One region of the Niveibacterium sp. COAC-50 genome, then DNA from elsewhere that is predicted to be linked to it. Evidence: predicted binding sites of a transcription regulator. Region 1 holds the regulator's gene; each other region holds the start of a gene.
What was found. Region 1 encodes FNR, which switches genes on or off when oxygen is low (the NO sensors DNR and NnrR bind a similar motif). Its sites were predicted from a motif close to TTGANCTAGNTCAA; they were not measured.

Region 1 (3,616 bases):
GCGAGAGCTCTACCTCAAGAATCGCCTGATTGAGGCCGATGCGCTGACCGTCGCTGGCGAGTCGCTCGATCTTGGGCGGATCACCCAACCGCTGTATGCCGTTGCGGCCGAAGACGATCATATTGCCCCGTGGCGGCAAGCATTTCGGGTGGCCAATTTCGTGCGTGGAGACAAGCGCTTCGTGCTGTCGTCCAGCGGGCATATCCTCGGGATCGTCAACCCACCCGTACAGCCGCCGAAACGCGAATACTGGATCGGCACGGCTCACCGGACCGACAGCGCGCATGGTTGGCGTGAGCGCGCCGACCACCACGCCGGAAGTTGGTGGGACGATTGGTTCAGGTGGCTGGACGAGCGTTGCGGTGAGCGTGTCGCACCGCCACCCGTGTGCAACGAAGCCTTTCCTCCGCTTGCCGCTGCTCCTGGTGACTACGTCATGGAACGCTAACGAGGCCGATGGATTACCTGCTGCTCAAACATCTTCACGTCAGTTTCGTGGTGCTCTCGGCAACAGGATTCATCGCCAGAGGTATCGGCGTCCTGATTGATGCGCCTTGGGTGCGCCAGCGTTGGGCGAGGGTGGTTCCGCATATCGTCGATACCGGATTGCTCGCCTCGGCCGTCGCCTTGGCCTGGACCCTTCGCGTAGCGCCGTTTCGTGACGACTGGTTGACCGCGAAGGTGCTTGGCTTGCTTGGCTACATCGTTCTGGGGTCTTACGCGCTCAAGCGCGGGCGCACACGCCAAGCAAAAGCGGCCACATTTGTGGCCGCTTTGTTGGTGCTGGCTTACATCGTGTCGGTCGCGCTGACAAAACGACCGACGCCGTGGTGGTAACTACACGTTCGCGCGGCCAATCAGTCGGCGCAGTCCATCCGCATCCAGAATCTGGATGTGCTTCTGGTGGACGCTGATCAAGCCGTCATCCTGGAATTTGGAGAACGCCCGGCTCACTGTCTCCAGTTTCAGACCGAGGTAAGAGCCTATCTCCTCGCGCGTCATGCGAAGGTGGAACTCCGAAGCGGAGTACCCACGAAGGCGCATGCGTTGCGATAGGTTGATCAGGAATGCAGCCAGACGTTCTTCTGCGCGCATCGACCCGAGCAGCATCATGATGCCTTGCTCGCGGACGATCTCGCGGCTCATGAACTTGTGGAACTGGCGCTGCAGGGGTTCGATGCGGCGCGAGAGTTCTTCGAGCCGTTCGAACGGAATCATGCAGACGTCTGAATCCTCAAGTGCAACCGCATTGCAGACATGCCGATCCGTCGAGATGCCGTCGAGTCCGAGGATCTCTCCGGCCATCTGGAAACCGGTGACCTGATCCCGGCCGTCTTCGGTCAGGATGTCGGTCTTGAAGAAACCGGTGCGAATCGCATAGATTGCTTCGAAAGGCTCCCCAGCACGGTATAAATGCTGCTGCCGCTTGACCTTCTTGCGTGCAGTGATGAGGCCGTCGATCCTTTCAAGATCGACGTCGTCAAGACCAACGGGAAGGCAAAGCTCCTTGAGGTTGCATTGGGTGCACGCGGTGCGAAGATTGACGGCCGTCAGCGGAATCGTGGCGGGTTTTTCCAAGGCGGGTGCTCCAAGTGGGCTAGTTGATGGCAATCAAACGGCTCCGACCGAGTTCATGACACCTTCCGGCATCCACAGAGAGAAAAAAATAAACAATGAATCAGAATGAGCAGACGCCGGTCTTCGACCGCGATCTCATCCAGCGTTTCGACGTTTCCGGCCCGCGCTACACGTCGTATCCGACCGCGGACAGGTTTCACGAGGGCTTTGGACGCAGCGACTACGCAAGACATCTAGGTCTGCGCGCGCAGGGCGGCCTCAAAAAACCCCTCTCATTATATTTCCACATTCCATTCTGCGATACGGTTTGCTTCTACTGCGCGTGCAACAAGATTGTCACGAAGGACCGTAGCAGGGCGGAGCGCTACCTGCGCTATCTTGACAAAGAAATGGGTTTGGTCGCCGGACAGCTCGCCGGCTCGCACGATGTTTCACAAATGCACTGGGGCGGCGGCACACCGACCTTCCTGTCGGACAGCGAGATCCGCGAATTGTTTCGTTCGATCCGCCGGCATTTCAACCTGACGCCCGGTGGCGAGTACTCGATCGAGGTAGACCCGCGCCGCGTTTCCGCTGAAACCGTTGCGCTGCTTGGGGCCGAGGGCTTCAACCGGATGAGCGTCGGTGTTCAGGATTTTGACCCGATCGTCCAGAAAGCCGTCAACCGCATCCAGTCTGTTGAGGAAACCGCGGCGGTCATCGCGGCCGCGCGCGCGAATGGTTTCCGTTCGGTCAGTATCGATCTGATCTACGGATTGCCGTTCCAGAGCGTCGAGCGCGTCAGCCAGACGCTGGATCGCGTGCTGGAGATCGCCCCGGACCGTCTTGCACTCTACAACTATGCCCACCTGCCGACGCGCTTCATGCCGCAACGGCGGATCAATGCGGGCGACTTGCCGAGTGCGGACCAGAAACTCGAGATCCTGGGCATGGCGATTTCGAAGCTGACTGACGCGGGCTACGTGTTCATCGGCATGGACCACTTCGCGCGGCCGGACGACGAGATGGCCGTGGCTCAGCGCAACGGGCGTTTGTATCGCAACTTCCAGGGCTATTCAACGCACTCGGACTGCGATCTGTTGGGCTTCGGCGTTTCCTCCATTGGCAAGGTAGGCCCGGCCTACGCACAGAGTGCGAAGACGCTTGAGGCCTACTACGAGATGCTCGATCGTGACGAGCTCCCTGTCGTCCGTGGCTACGAGATGACGTTCGACGATCAGCTTCGTTACGCGGTTATTCAGAGTCTGATGTGCCACTTCTCGCTGGATTACGCGGCGTTTGAGCAGGCCTGGGGCATCACGTTCTCCGAGTATTTTGCCGACGAGATCGAAGCGCTGCGGGCCCATGAGCGTGATGGCCTGTGCATCGTTGGCAAGAAGGGGGTCGAGGTAACGACGCCGGGTCGCATGCTGGCGCGCGTATTGGCCATGGCGTTTGACGCGCATTTGCGCGGTGATCGCGAAGTCGTCCGCTACTCCAAGGTGATTTGAGCCTCGGCCGGCCGCTACACTTGCGGATTGCCCTGAATGGGCTGCACCGGGATGTTGTGTGATGCCTGAAGCGGGATACCTTGCCGCGACGCTGATCGGTCTGCTGGGTGGAACCCACTGCGTGGGCATGTGCGGAGGGCTGGTTGCTGCGCTTACCGTCAATGCGCCTGGGCAGTCGCGACGCATTTGGCCGATCCATTTGGCCTACAACCTGGGCCGCATCACCAGCTATACCCTCGCCGGTGCGCTGCTGGGCGCGATCGGTTCGACTGGTTTCCTGCTGAATCGCCTGCTGCCCATCCAGATTACGTTCTACGTGCTGGCGAACCTTTTGCTGGTGCTGTTAGGGCTTTACCTGGCGGGCGTCACCGCGCCCCTCGCACCCATCGAGCGGCTCGGCGGCCGCTTGTGGGCAAGGTTACGGCCGTATGGGGCGCGATTCATCCCCGCCCGGACGCCACTCAACGCCTATCCGCTCGGGCTGGTTTGGGGATTCGTCCCTTGCGGCCTCGTCTACAGCATCCTTGCGACGGCTTTGGTGTCAGGCT
Region 2 (3,616 bases), on a different contig from region 1:
GCGTCGAGGCGGCGATTGACCTCGCAGGCATCGTCGCCCATGTCACCCTGCTCGAATTCGCCGACACCCTGCGTGCCGACGCGGTGCTGCAGAAGAAGCTGCACAGCCTGCCGAACGTGAAGGTCATCACCTCGGCGCAGACCACCGAAGTGACCGGCGACGGCAGCAAGGTCAACGGCCTTTCGTACAAGGACCGCGTCAGCGGCGCAGCGCACCACATCGAACTCGAAGGCATCTTCGTGCAGATCGGCCTGCTGCCGAACACCGACTTCCTCAAGGACGTCGTCAAGCTCTCGCCGCGCGGCGAGATCGAAGTCGACGCCCGCGGCGAGACCTCGGTGCCAGGCGTGTTCGCGGCCGGCGATGCGACGACGGTGCCGTACAAGCAGATCATCATCGCGATGGGTGAGGGGGCCAAGGCAAGTCTGGGGGCTTTCGACCACCTGATCAGGACTTCGGCGCCGGCCTGATTGGCGGCGGAGGTTGAATGGAACAGCCCGCCCGGTGTGAGCCGCGGCGGGCTGTTTGTATTTCTGCGCCACTTCGACGCCCAAGGCTCTGTTGATTCCGGCTCGCGACTGGGTGTCTTTCATCGCAACGGTGTGTCCGTTCAAGCCGAGACCCGCCCCGGCGGGCGGGTTCCCTTCTTGTGCCGACAAGAAAGGAACCAAAGAAGCAGCCCCGCTTCAACGCCCCGCCTGCGGCAGGGTGCCCTGCGCTGCTCGAAACATCGGGTGTCTGCGCAACTCGGCCCTGCGTGCCGCAGACAGTCCTCGCCACCGCCGCTTCGCGTCGGGACCCGAAACTTCTGCGCTGCTCGGCGTTTCAGAGGGGGGTGGAAATGTGTCGACGAGCAACCGCAGCGGGGCTACGAATACGTGACGCGCGGTTAAGGCTCGACGTTTTTGACTTTGGGTCCCGTCGAGAGCGCCGAACGGAGGAGTCGGCCGGCGGGGGTGTCCGGACTCGCTGTTTGAGGCGCGCAGCGCCGAGTTCGCGAGGCCGGCCGACGGGCGAAGCCGCAGTGAGGGCAGCCCGAAGGGCCGCGAACGCCGGGTCGTCTTTTCTTGGTTACTTCTTTTGACGAAGCAAAAGAAGTAACACGCCCGCCGGGGCGGAACCCGGCTTAAGCGGCAAGGCCGCACTAAACCCGTCTCGAGAATCGTAAGCCGTGTGCTCGGCTGCGCATCGCGCCGCTGTCGGGCGATCCGCATTCGCCGACGCCCTCGCCCTTGATCTGCGTGAAAGCAAATCATGCTGCGTTGCAGCACCCTTGCGGTCCGCCGCGAAGCGGCACCCAATAAAACCAAGGAGCAGTTTGATGAAGGACCATGCAGCGCACGACCACACCGCCAATCCCGCCCCGCTCGGGCTGTTGGGATTCGGCATGACGACGGTCTTGCTCAACCTCCACAACGCGGGCGTGTTTGAGCTCGGATCGATGATCCTCGCGATGGGCATCTTCTACGGTGGTATCTGCCAGGTGTGCGCCGGGCTGATGGAGTGGAAGAAGGGCAACACCTTCGGCACCGTGGCCTTCACATCCTACGGCTTCTTCTGGCTGTCGCTGGTGGCGCTGGTCGTGCTGCCGAAGACCGGGCTTGCGACGGCGACCTCGTCGGGCGGCATGGCGGCCTATCTGGCCATGTGGGGCGTGCTTACCCTGGTGCTGTTCATCGGCACGCTGCGCCTCAACCGTGTGACGCAACTGGTGTTCGCGTCGCTTACGGTGCTGTTTGCGCTGCTCGCAGTGGCGGACGCTACCGGCAACGAAACCCTGAAGCTGGTGGCGGGTTGGGAAGGCATCTTGTGCGGGGCATCGGCGATCTATGCGGCCGCTGCGCAAGTGCTCAACGAAGTGTATGGCCGCACGGTGCTGCCGTTGGGCGACCTAGCCCAGCACAAGGTTGTGCCGCTGCACTGCAAGGCCGCCTGACAGCAGGCGCGATGCAGGTGCCGGACGCTGCACGGCCGCGGCGTCCGGCTTGAGGTGTCGGCGGCGGGCCAGCGCACGGTCGGCGCTAAAATGGCGGCCCGCCGCTACGTAGCCATCCATGTCCAAAATCGAAACCCTCACCCGCAAGCAGGCCGTCCGCGATTACGAAGGCTATGCCTGCATCGGTCTGTCGAATCCGAAGAACCCGTCCAACGTGGGTGAGGTGATGCGCGCGGCCGGTTGCTACGGCGTGCACTCGGTCTTCTACACCGGCAAGCGCTACGAGCATGCGCGCGAGTTCCGCACCGACACCAAGCAGGTGCATCTGCAGATCCCGCTGATCGGCGTGGAGGATCTGCAGGGCATCATTCCGCTCGGTTGTGTGCCGGTCGCGATCGAGATTCACGCCAACGCGCAGCCGCTGACGCAGTACAAGCACCCGGAGCGGGCCTTCTACATCTTCGGGCCGGAGGACGGCAGCCTGAAGGACAACGTCACCTCATGGTGCCGCGACATCGTCTATGTGCCGACCAACGGTTGCATGAACCTCGCCGCGACGGTGAACGTGGTGCTCTACGACCGCATGCTGAAGCGCTCCCTGGCGGATTGAGCACGGCACTGCTTGCGTGCTGGTTGTCGGCCGGCGTGGCGTGAGCTAGCGTGAGATGACTGCGCCAGTGGGGGTTCGCTATGTTCGGCAGACTGATCTTCCGGCAACTCTTCGACGCCGCGTCGTCGACCTACACCTATCTGTTGGCGGATCCGCAGACGCGTGAAGCGGTCTTGATCGACACCGTCTTCGAGCAGCATCTGCGCGACCTCGCCTTGGTCGAGGAACTCGGCCTCAAGCTCGTTGCGGTACTCGATACGCACTGCCATGCCGACCATGTCACCGGCGCGTGGCTGATGCAGGCGGCGACGGGCTGCCGCATCGGGGTGTCGAAGCGTTACGGCGATGCGATGCAGGGGGCGGACCTGCTGCTCGACCACGGCGACCGCGTCGCCTTCGGGCAGCGCCACCTCGATGTTCGCGCCACACCGGGGCACACCGACGGTTGCCTGTGTTTCGTCAGCGACGACCAAGGCATGGCGTTCACCGGCGACAGTCTGCTGATTCGCGGCGCCGGGCGTTGCGACTTCCAGCAGGGCAGCGCGCACACCCTGTTCCGCTCGATCACCGAGCAGATCTTCAGCCTGCCCGACGAATGCCTGATCTACCCTGCGCATGATTACAACGGCCGAACCATGTCCTCGGTGGCCGAGGAGCGGCGCCACAATCCGCGCATTGGTGGGCAGGCGGACGAGCGCGACTTCGTCGGTTTCATGGAAAACCTCAACCTGCCGCATCCGAAACAGCTTGCTGTGGCCGTGCCGGCCAACCTGCGATCGGGTCGGCCCGAAGATGGGCGGGTACCACGGCCGGCGGACTGGGGCCCGGTGCGCCAGAGCTATGCGGGCTTGCTCGAGATCGAGCCCGAATGGGTGGCTGAGCATCTGGACGAGGTGCAGGTGCTCGATGTGCGGCTGCGCGACGAAATGGACGAGCGGCTGGGGCGCATCGCCGGTGCGCGGCTGATCCCCCTCAACGAATTGCGCGACCGTCTGGCCGAGGTGGCGACCGATCGCCCGGTGATCGCGGTGTGCCATGCGGGCATGCGGTCCGGCCAGGCCAGCGTGATC
Region 3 (3,616 bases), on a different contig from region 1:
CTTCTCCGCCGTCGCGCTCGAAGCAGGCGCGTATCGCGTTCGGGTCCGAGATCAGCAGTCGGAAGTACCAGGGGACGATTTCCTTCACGAGGCGGCGGGCCTGGTCGGCGGACGTCAGCGCGTCCGCGTAGCTCACGCGCCCGGCAACCGGGAGGTTGGGCGTCAGGGTCAGATGCACCTGCAGGCTGTCCTTCTTCTGGTTGGTGACGAACTCGGCCTTGTCGGCGAGGGCCGCTTCGGAGCGCGGTACCTCGATGTCACCCTCCTCGCCGAGCGGTACTGCGATGTCGGTGTTGTCACCCACAAGGCGGATGCTGATGTCCGAGGCCTTGACCGACTTGTCGGCCGATTTCACCTGCATGCGCATGCGTACCTTGTCGTGCTCGACGCGGTCGATCTGGCTGAAGAATTTGTAGGCGTCGGCGTACGGCATGATCGCCGGATCGCGTACGCCTTTTACGACCAGTTTCTCGGCGGGTGCGTCGGTGGCGGGCAGGGGCGCTTCCTCTGCGAGGGCGACCAGCGGGCCGAGCAGCAGAGCGAGGGCGATGCGTTTCATGGCAGGTCCTGGTAGTCGATCTGCCGCGATTCTCGCGGCGCCGTGGATCGACAAAGTGTCGGAAACGTAAGCGTTTGTCAGTGCTGCAGCGTCAGTGCGAGTGCAATCGGCAGGAAGAGCAGCGCGAACAGGTTGCCGATCATCACGATCGAGGCAACTTTTTCAGGCTCCTGTCGGTAACGCTCGGCGAACATGAAGTTGAGCACCGCGGGTGGCAGCGCGCCGAACACGATCACCAGCGCGCGCTGCAAGGGCGGCAGCTCGACGACCGACACCACCACGGCTGCGACCAGCAGGCCGCCGACCGGCCGCAGCAGCGCGCCGCCAACGCCGATGCGCCAGGCGTGGAAGTTGGCGTCGGTGAGGCGCACGCCAAGCGAGAACAGCATCAATGGGATCGAGATGTCGCCAACCATCTTGATCGCGAGCATCAGCGGCGGCCATACCGCAATGCCGGCGCTGCCGACCGCGATGCCCGCGAGCGTGGCGAGCACCGAGGGCACTTTCCAGATCGTCGCGAGCCGGGTCTTGTGATCGAGCAGCCAGGCGCCGTATGAGAAGTGCAGGAAGTTCGACACCATGAACATCACCACGGCCGGCGCCAGTGCCTGTTCGCCGAAGGCCAGCACCGCGAGCGGCAGGCCGAGGTTGCCGCAGTTGTTGAACATCGTCGGCGGCACCAGTGTCTTCACCGCTACGCCGCTCAGGTGCGCGCCAATCCAGCCGACGACTCCGAACGCGATGACCATGAGGACCGAAATGCCGGCCAGCGGCAGGAAGTCGCCGAGGTGGAACTCCTTCGATACCAGCGCCGCAAACACCAGCGCCGGCACGAAGACATCCATGTTCAGCTTGTTCGCGACCGTGAGATCGGGCTTCGCGCGGCGTGCAACCAGCCAGCCGAGGGCGACAATGGCAAAGAGCGGGAACAGGATCGAGACGATGCGCAGGAACATGAGGCTATCCGCCGGTTGGAAAGCGGATTCTAGCCAGCCGGCGCCGGCCGGCCATCCGTAGTGTTACGTGCCAGCCGCCGTCGCTCAGCAAAAAGGGCGCCGAAGCGCCCCTTGATCATGCAGTGCCGTGTCGGTCAGAAACGGTAGCCAACGCCGATACCGATCAACCACGGATCGATGTTCAGCGTATCGACGACGACGCCACCGGCCTTCACATCGGTGCCGATCCAGGTCTTCTTGATATCGGCATTCAGATACCACTGCGGGCTGATCTCGTAATCGAGGCCTGCCTGGAGCGAAGCGCCCCAGCTGGTGCGCTCGATATCGATGCCGGCTGGCAGATCCACATCCCAGAAGCGCGTCATGTTCACGCCCAGACCGACGTAGGGTTTGAACGCCCCCATCGGGTGGTGGTACTGCAGCATGAAGTGCGGCGGCAGTTGCTTGACGGTGCCGATCTTGGTGCCGCCGAGCTCGATGTCGTGCGTTTGCGGCACGCTCAACACCACTTCCAGCGCGAAGTTCGGCGTGAAGAAGTAGCTGATGTCGAGGTCGGGCAACCACTTGTCGCTGGCCGTCACTTCTGCCGGCAGCAAGTTGTCGGTGTTGCTGTTGTCATTGATCATGCTAACGGCTCGGCCACGTACGAGCCAGTTACCGTCGGCAGCGAATGCCGCCCCCGCGGCAAACATACTGGTCGCGATCGCCCCCGCGATCGCAGTCCGGATGATGCTGGACATAACTCCCCCAATTGATTGATTGTTGCTGTGCAGAAAAACTGCACGTGCAGTGTGGTTTTTGGGGGGCGCTGGCGTTTGAGCCGCATCAAGTGTTCAAATTCCAAGCCCAGGCCGCTTGCAATGACTGTCGTTTTTTCGCAACCGGTTGATCTGTAAACACCTTTTTCTCGAGCGCACCGCGATGCACCGCTACTGGCTTGCCGACGTTTTCACCGACCGCCCGTTTTCGGGCAATCCGCTGGCCGTGTTCGCCGACGGTGCTGCAGTCGATCCAGGGCAGATGCAGGCGATTGCGGGCGAGCTGAATCTCTCTGAAACCGTCTTCGTGCTGCCGCCCGATGATCCGGCCCATACCGCGCGGGTGCGTATCTTCACGCCTGCGAGCGAGCTGCCCTTCGCCGGTCACCCGACGGTTGGCACCGCCCTGTTGCTGGCACGCTTCGCACCGCAGCCGATGGCGGATGGTGAGCATCTGCTGGTGCTGGAAGAGGGCGTCGGGCCTGTGCCGGTGCGAGTGACCGTGCAGGGCGGACAGCCGGTACGGGCTGAATTCGCCGCGGCCCAGGCGCCGAGCTTTGCACCGGCGCCGCAGCGCATCGCCGCGATGCTCGGCCTCGGCGAGGACGACATCCTGCCGCGCAGCAGCGTGGCGTCGTGCGGTGTGCCGTTCTTGTGCGTGCCGCTGCGCAACCGCGCGGCGCTCGCGCGCATCGTGCCGAACAATGCCGAGATGCAAACGGGCCTGGCGGGTCTTGCGCACGGCATCTACGCCTACACCGAGGATCTCGATCGCCCCACCTTGCTGCATGCGCGCATGTTCGCGACCGGCCTTGGCATCGTCGAAGACCCGGCGACCGGTTCGGCCGCAGCCGCGCTTGGCGGGCTTCTGGGCACCCATGACTCGCGCAGCGAAGCGGACCTCTCGTGGGAGATCTCGCAGGGTGAGGATCTGGGGCGGCCGAGCCGAATCGTTGTGACCACCGAGATCCGCCAGCGACGCGTGGCTGCGGTGCGTGTCGCGGGGCAAGCCGTCTTCATGGGCGAAGGCCAGCTCTTCACATACTGAACTCAAACGAAACGAATGACCGACATGGATATCCAGCGTATCGGCGTAACGCCGCGCTATGCCGACGCCGTGGCATACGGCGGCGTTGTGCACGCCGTTGAAGTGCCCGCGGACGAACACGGCGACATCGCCGAGCAGACGCGGGGCTTGCTGAGCGCGCTTGAGGCGACGCTTGAGCGTGCCGGCAGCAGCAAGGCACGGCTGCTCACCGCGACGGTCTACCTGACCGACATGGCCGACTACGACGGTTTCAACGCGGTGTGGGATGCCTGGCTGGTGCCGGGGTGTGCGCCGT
Region 4 (3,616 bases), on a different contig from region 1:
GGAATCGGTTCGAGCGCCGAGAACACGCTGCCGATCCACTGCCAGTACTCCGGCGCACCGATCCAGTAGAAGTGGTGGCCAGTACCGAGGATGCCGGAGATCAGCGTCAGCGTGATGATCACGTAGAGCCACTTCTCGATCACCTCGCGGTCCACGCCGGTCACCTTGATCAGCACGAAGGCGAGGATTGCGCCGAGGATCAGCTCCCACACACCTTCCACCCACAGGTGCACAACGAACCACCAGTAGTACTTGTCCTTGACCAGGTTGTCCGGGTTGTAGAACGAGAACAGGAACATGATCGCCAGGCCCCACAAGCCCAGCAGCAGGATGCTGGAAATGGCGGTCTTGCGGCCCTTCAGGAAGGTCATCGTGAGGTTGAACAGGAAGCCCAGCGCGACCACGACGATGCCGATCTTGGTGATCGTTGGTTGCTCAAGGAACTCGCGCCCCATCGTCGGCAGCAAGTCGTTGCCGGTGATCTTCGCGAGTGTCGCGTACGGCACCATCAGATAGCCGAGCACGGTGAGCGCGGCCGCGACGAGGAATATCCAGAACAGCGCCAGGGCGAGCTTCGGGCTGTGCAGTTCGGTCTCCGCTTCCTCGGGCACGAGGTAGTAGGCCGAGCCCATGAAGCCCATCAGCAACCACACGATCAGCGCATTGGTGTGCACCATGCGCGCCACGTTGAACGGAATCGCCGGGAACAGGAAGTCGCCGATGACGTACTGCAGGCCCATGACCAGGCCGAACAGGATCTGCGCTACGAATAGGCCGATCGCCGCGATGAAGTAGGGCTTCGCAACCGCTTGAGATTTGTATTGCATGGTGCGCTCTCCTCAACCTTCGATGTTCGGCGGCCACTTCGCCGTGTTGATCTCGGAGCTGTACTTGAGGAATTCGACCATGTCGTCGAGGTCCTTGTCGGACAGGTGGAAGTTCGGCATCTGGCGCCGACCCGGTGCACCGGTCGGCTGGCCTTTGATCCAGGCCTTGATGAACTCGGGGCCACGGCGCTTGTAGACGTTGCCCAGCTCCGGCGCGAAGTAGGCGCCCTCGCCAAGCAGGCTGTGGCAGCCGATGCAGTTGTTGGTCTCCCAGAGTTTCTTGCCATGCGCGACGGCCGGCGTGATGTTTGCGCTGTTATCGCGCTTGGGCAATGTGCGGTTGGTGTCTACGGTCAGCGCGATGAACAGGAAGGCAAAGAACGCCGTTCCGCCGTAGAAAACATTCCGCGCCATCGAGGTCGATAGTCCTCCGCTCATGGTGCGTCTCCCCTTTGTGGATGCAGCTTGCAAGGTGGGCGCATTCTCGTGATCCGGGCCGGTCGGCGACATTGATTGCAATCAAGCGGCTACCCGCGTTGCCATGGCGGTTGCCGTGTTGATGCGAGTCAAGGCTGCCGATGGCGTCGCGCCGCGACACTGGACGGAACGAGTGAAAGGACTCTGTCATGGCGAGCGTGATCGAACATTTTGCGGCCGACCACCGCGCCTGCGATGAGGTCTTCGCGCGGGCCGAACAGGCGATTGCGCAGCGGATGCAGCTGCAGGCAGCCGACGCCTTCGCGCGCTTTCATCTGCTGCTCGATGCCCACTTCCGTGCCGAGGAAGAGGTGATCTTCCCCGCCTTCGAGGCGGCCACCGGCATGACGGCCGGCCCCAGCGCCGTGATGCGCGGCGAGCATGGCGAGATGCTCGGGCTGTGCGAGGATGTACGTCGCCTGATCATGGCGGGCGATTTCGACGAGGCAGGTAGCCTTGCCGACACGCTGTTCTCGATCATGCAAGCCCACAACATGAAGGAAGAGCAGATCCTCTACCCGATGTGCGATCAGGTGCTCAGCGCCCACCCGCAGGTCGTGGCCGATGCGATTGCCCGCCTTGGTATGCCGGAGGTTTCCTGATGAACGCACCACGCATTGTCGACGCACGTGGCCTAGAGCCCCCGCAGCCTTTGCACCTGATCCTCGAAGCGCTCGATACGCTGCCGCGTGGAGAAGAGGCGGTGTTGCTGCTCTATCGTGAGCCGGTGCCCCTGTACGGCATCCTCAAGCAGAACGGCTTCACGCACCGCACCGAGTTCGCCGAGGACGGCACCGTGTCGATCCACATCCGCCACGCCTGACGCCCGCCGCCATGCTGGAAGTGCGCGACGCACCGCCGCTGTCGGTACCGCTGCGCTTCTTTCTCGGCGCGCCGTTGTTCGGCATCGCCGGCGCGCTGTTGTTATTGATGTACCCCGATACTGCGCTCGCGAGCCGCTGGCATCCACACGCGGTGGCGGTGCTGCATTGCTTCACCGCCGGTTTGATGCTGCAGGCGATGCTCGGCGCGCTGTTCCAGGTGCTGCCGGTTGCCGCGGGTAGCCTGGTGCCGCGCCCACGGCTGCTTGCCGGTGTCGTGCATCCGGCCAGTGTGCTCGGTGCCGTGCTGCTGGTTGCGGGTTTCCTGCTGCCCGGCTACCACCTCACCGGTATCGGCGCCGCACTGCTGGCGCTGGCTTGCGGTGTTTTCGTCGTCGCGATCGCACCGGGTCTGCTGCACGCCACCGCACGCGATCCTGCGCGCCGGCTGATGCGGGTTGCCGTGGCCGGGCTTGCCGTAGCGGTTGCGCTCGGCTTCGGGTTGGCCCACCAGCTTGAGCACGGCGCGGGTGCGCGTTTTGTCACGCTGGTCAATCTGCACGCGCTGTGGGCCCTGGCTGGTTGGGCCCTGCCGCTGGTCGCCGGGGTTGCGGTGCTGGTGGTGCCGATGTTCTACATCACGCCGCCGTATCCGAAGACGCTGCTGTCGCTCGCCGCGATCGCGCTGCCTGTATTGCTTGCGGCGATCAGCACCGCCGCATGGCTCGGGGCGGAAGGCCTCGCGCGCGGGTTGGCGCTCGGCGTCAGCGTATTCGCGCTAGGCTTTGCTGGCATCACCTACCGCCTGTTCCTGCTGCGCCGCCGTACCCGCACCGATGCGGCGGGCAGCGGCTGGCGCGCTGCGATGGTGGCGCTGGCCGGCGGCGCGGCCTTGCTCGCGTTCGCCATGCTGGCGAGCGATCCGGATACCGCGCAACGGGCGGCGATGGCCTTGGGTGTGGTGCTGGCGATCGGCGTGTTCAGTGGCGTGATCGGCGCGATGCTGCAGAAGATCCTGCCCTTCCTGATCACGCTTCGGCTGGCGGCACTGGGCCTGGGTGCCAGGCTGACCGGCGGGCCGGGCGAGCGTGCACTGCGCGCGCAGACCTGGCTGCAATCGGCAGCAGTGCTTCTTCTACTGATCGCCATCTGCCTGCCTCGCGTGGCGGTGTTCGCCGGTGCGGTGCTGCTGCTGGCGCAATGCAGCTTTGCGTGGAACGTGTGGCGTTTCGCGCTCGCGTACCGCCACACTCGCGCAACGCGACAGCCCAACGAACCACACGCTTGATCTGGCGCTGAGCGTGATTCGGCGATTCGCCCAGAATGGCCGGGTGCGATAAAAGCATTGCGGGTCTGTCGCGATGGGCCGATGCCTTCGTTTTGAACGCGCGCCAGATCAGCTGTCGAACCCCGCGGCACGGCCCATGTTGGAATCCCGATCCATGTTTGAATGGTGTGTCATGAAAAGCCGGCTGCTTGCCCTCCTGTGCG

Region 2: the regulator FNR is predicted to act here: its motif matches at 1,233-1,246, upstream of HH302_RS01225 (acetate uptake transporter).
Region 3: the regulator FNR is predicted to act here: its motif matches at 2,331-2,344, upstream of HH302_RS09105 (OmpW family protein).
Region 4: the regulator FNR is predicted to act here: its motif matches at 1,384-1,397, upstream of HH302_RS16275 (hemerythrin domain-containing protein).

What each region holds. Positions count from the first base shown of each region.
Region 1 covers NZ_JABCJM010000003.1:375,593-379,208, reverse strand. The annotation lists gene HH302_RS14920 (alpha/beta hydrolase) at 1-448, shown strand, start outside; gene HH302_RS14915 (SirB2 family protein) at 457-837, shown strand; gene fnr (fumarate/nitrate reduction transcriptional regulator Fnr) at 838-1,578, opposite strand; gene hemN (oxygen-independent coproporphyrinogen III oxidase) at 1,674-3,068, shown strand; gene HH302_RS14900 (sulfite exporter TauE/SafE family protein) at 3,130-3,616, shown strand, end outside.
Region 2 covers NZ_JABCJM010000001.1:278,376-281,991, forward strand. The annotation lists gene ahpF (alkyl hydroperoxide reductase subunit F) at 1-470, shown strand, start outside; gene HH302_RS01225 (acetate uptake transporter) at 1,322-1,936, shown strand; gene HH302_RS01230 (RNA methyltransferase) at 2,055-2,546, shown strand; gene HH302_RS01235 (MBL fold metallo-hydrolase) at 2,627-3,616, shown strand, end outside.
Region 3 covers NZ_JABCJM010000002.1:354,800-358,415, reverse strand. The annotation lists gene HH302_RS09115 (hypothetical protein) at 1-559, opposite strand, end outside; gene HH302_RS09110 (AEC family transporter) at 637-1,515, opposite strand; gene HH302_RS09105 (OmpW family protein) at 1,650-2,255, opposite strand; gene HH302_RS09100 (PhzF family phenazine biosynthesis protein) at 2,437-3,321, shown strand; gene HH302_RS09095 (RidA family protein) at 3,346-3,616, shown strand, end outside.
Region 4 covers NZ_JABCJM010000004.1:156,074-159,689, reverse strand. The annotation lists gene HH302_RS16285 (cbb3-type cytochrome c oxidase subunit I) at 1-827, opposite strand, end outside; gene HH302_RS16280 (cytochrome c) at 840-1,265, opposite strand; gene HH302_RS16275 (hemerythrin domain-containing protein) at 1,454-1,906, shown strand; gene HH302_RS16270 (DUF2249 domain-containing protein) at 1,906-2,127, shown strand; gene HH302_RS16265 (hypothetical protein) at 2,139-3,413, shown strand; gene HH302_RS16260 (ABC transporter substrate-binding protein) at 3,586-3,616, shown strand, end outside.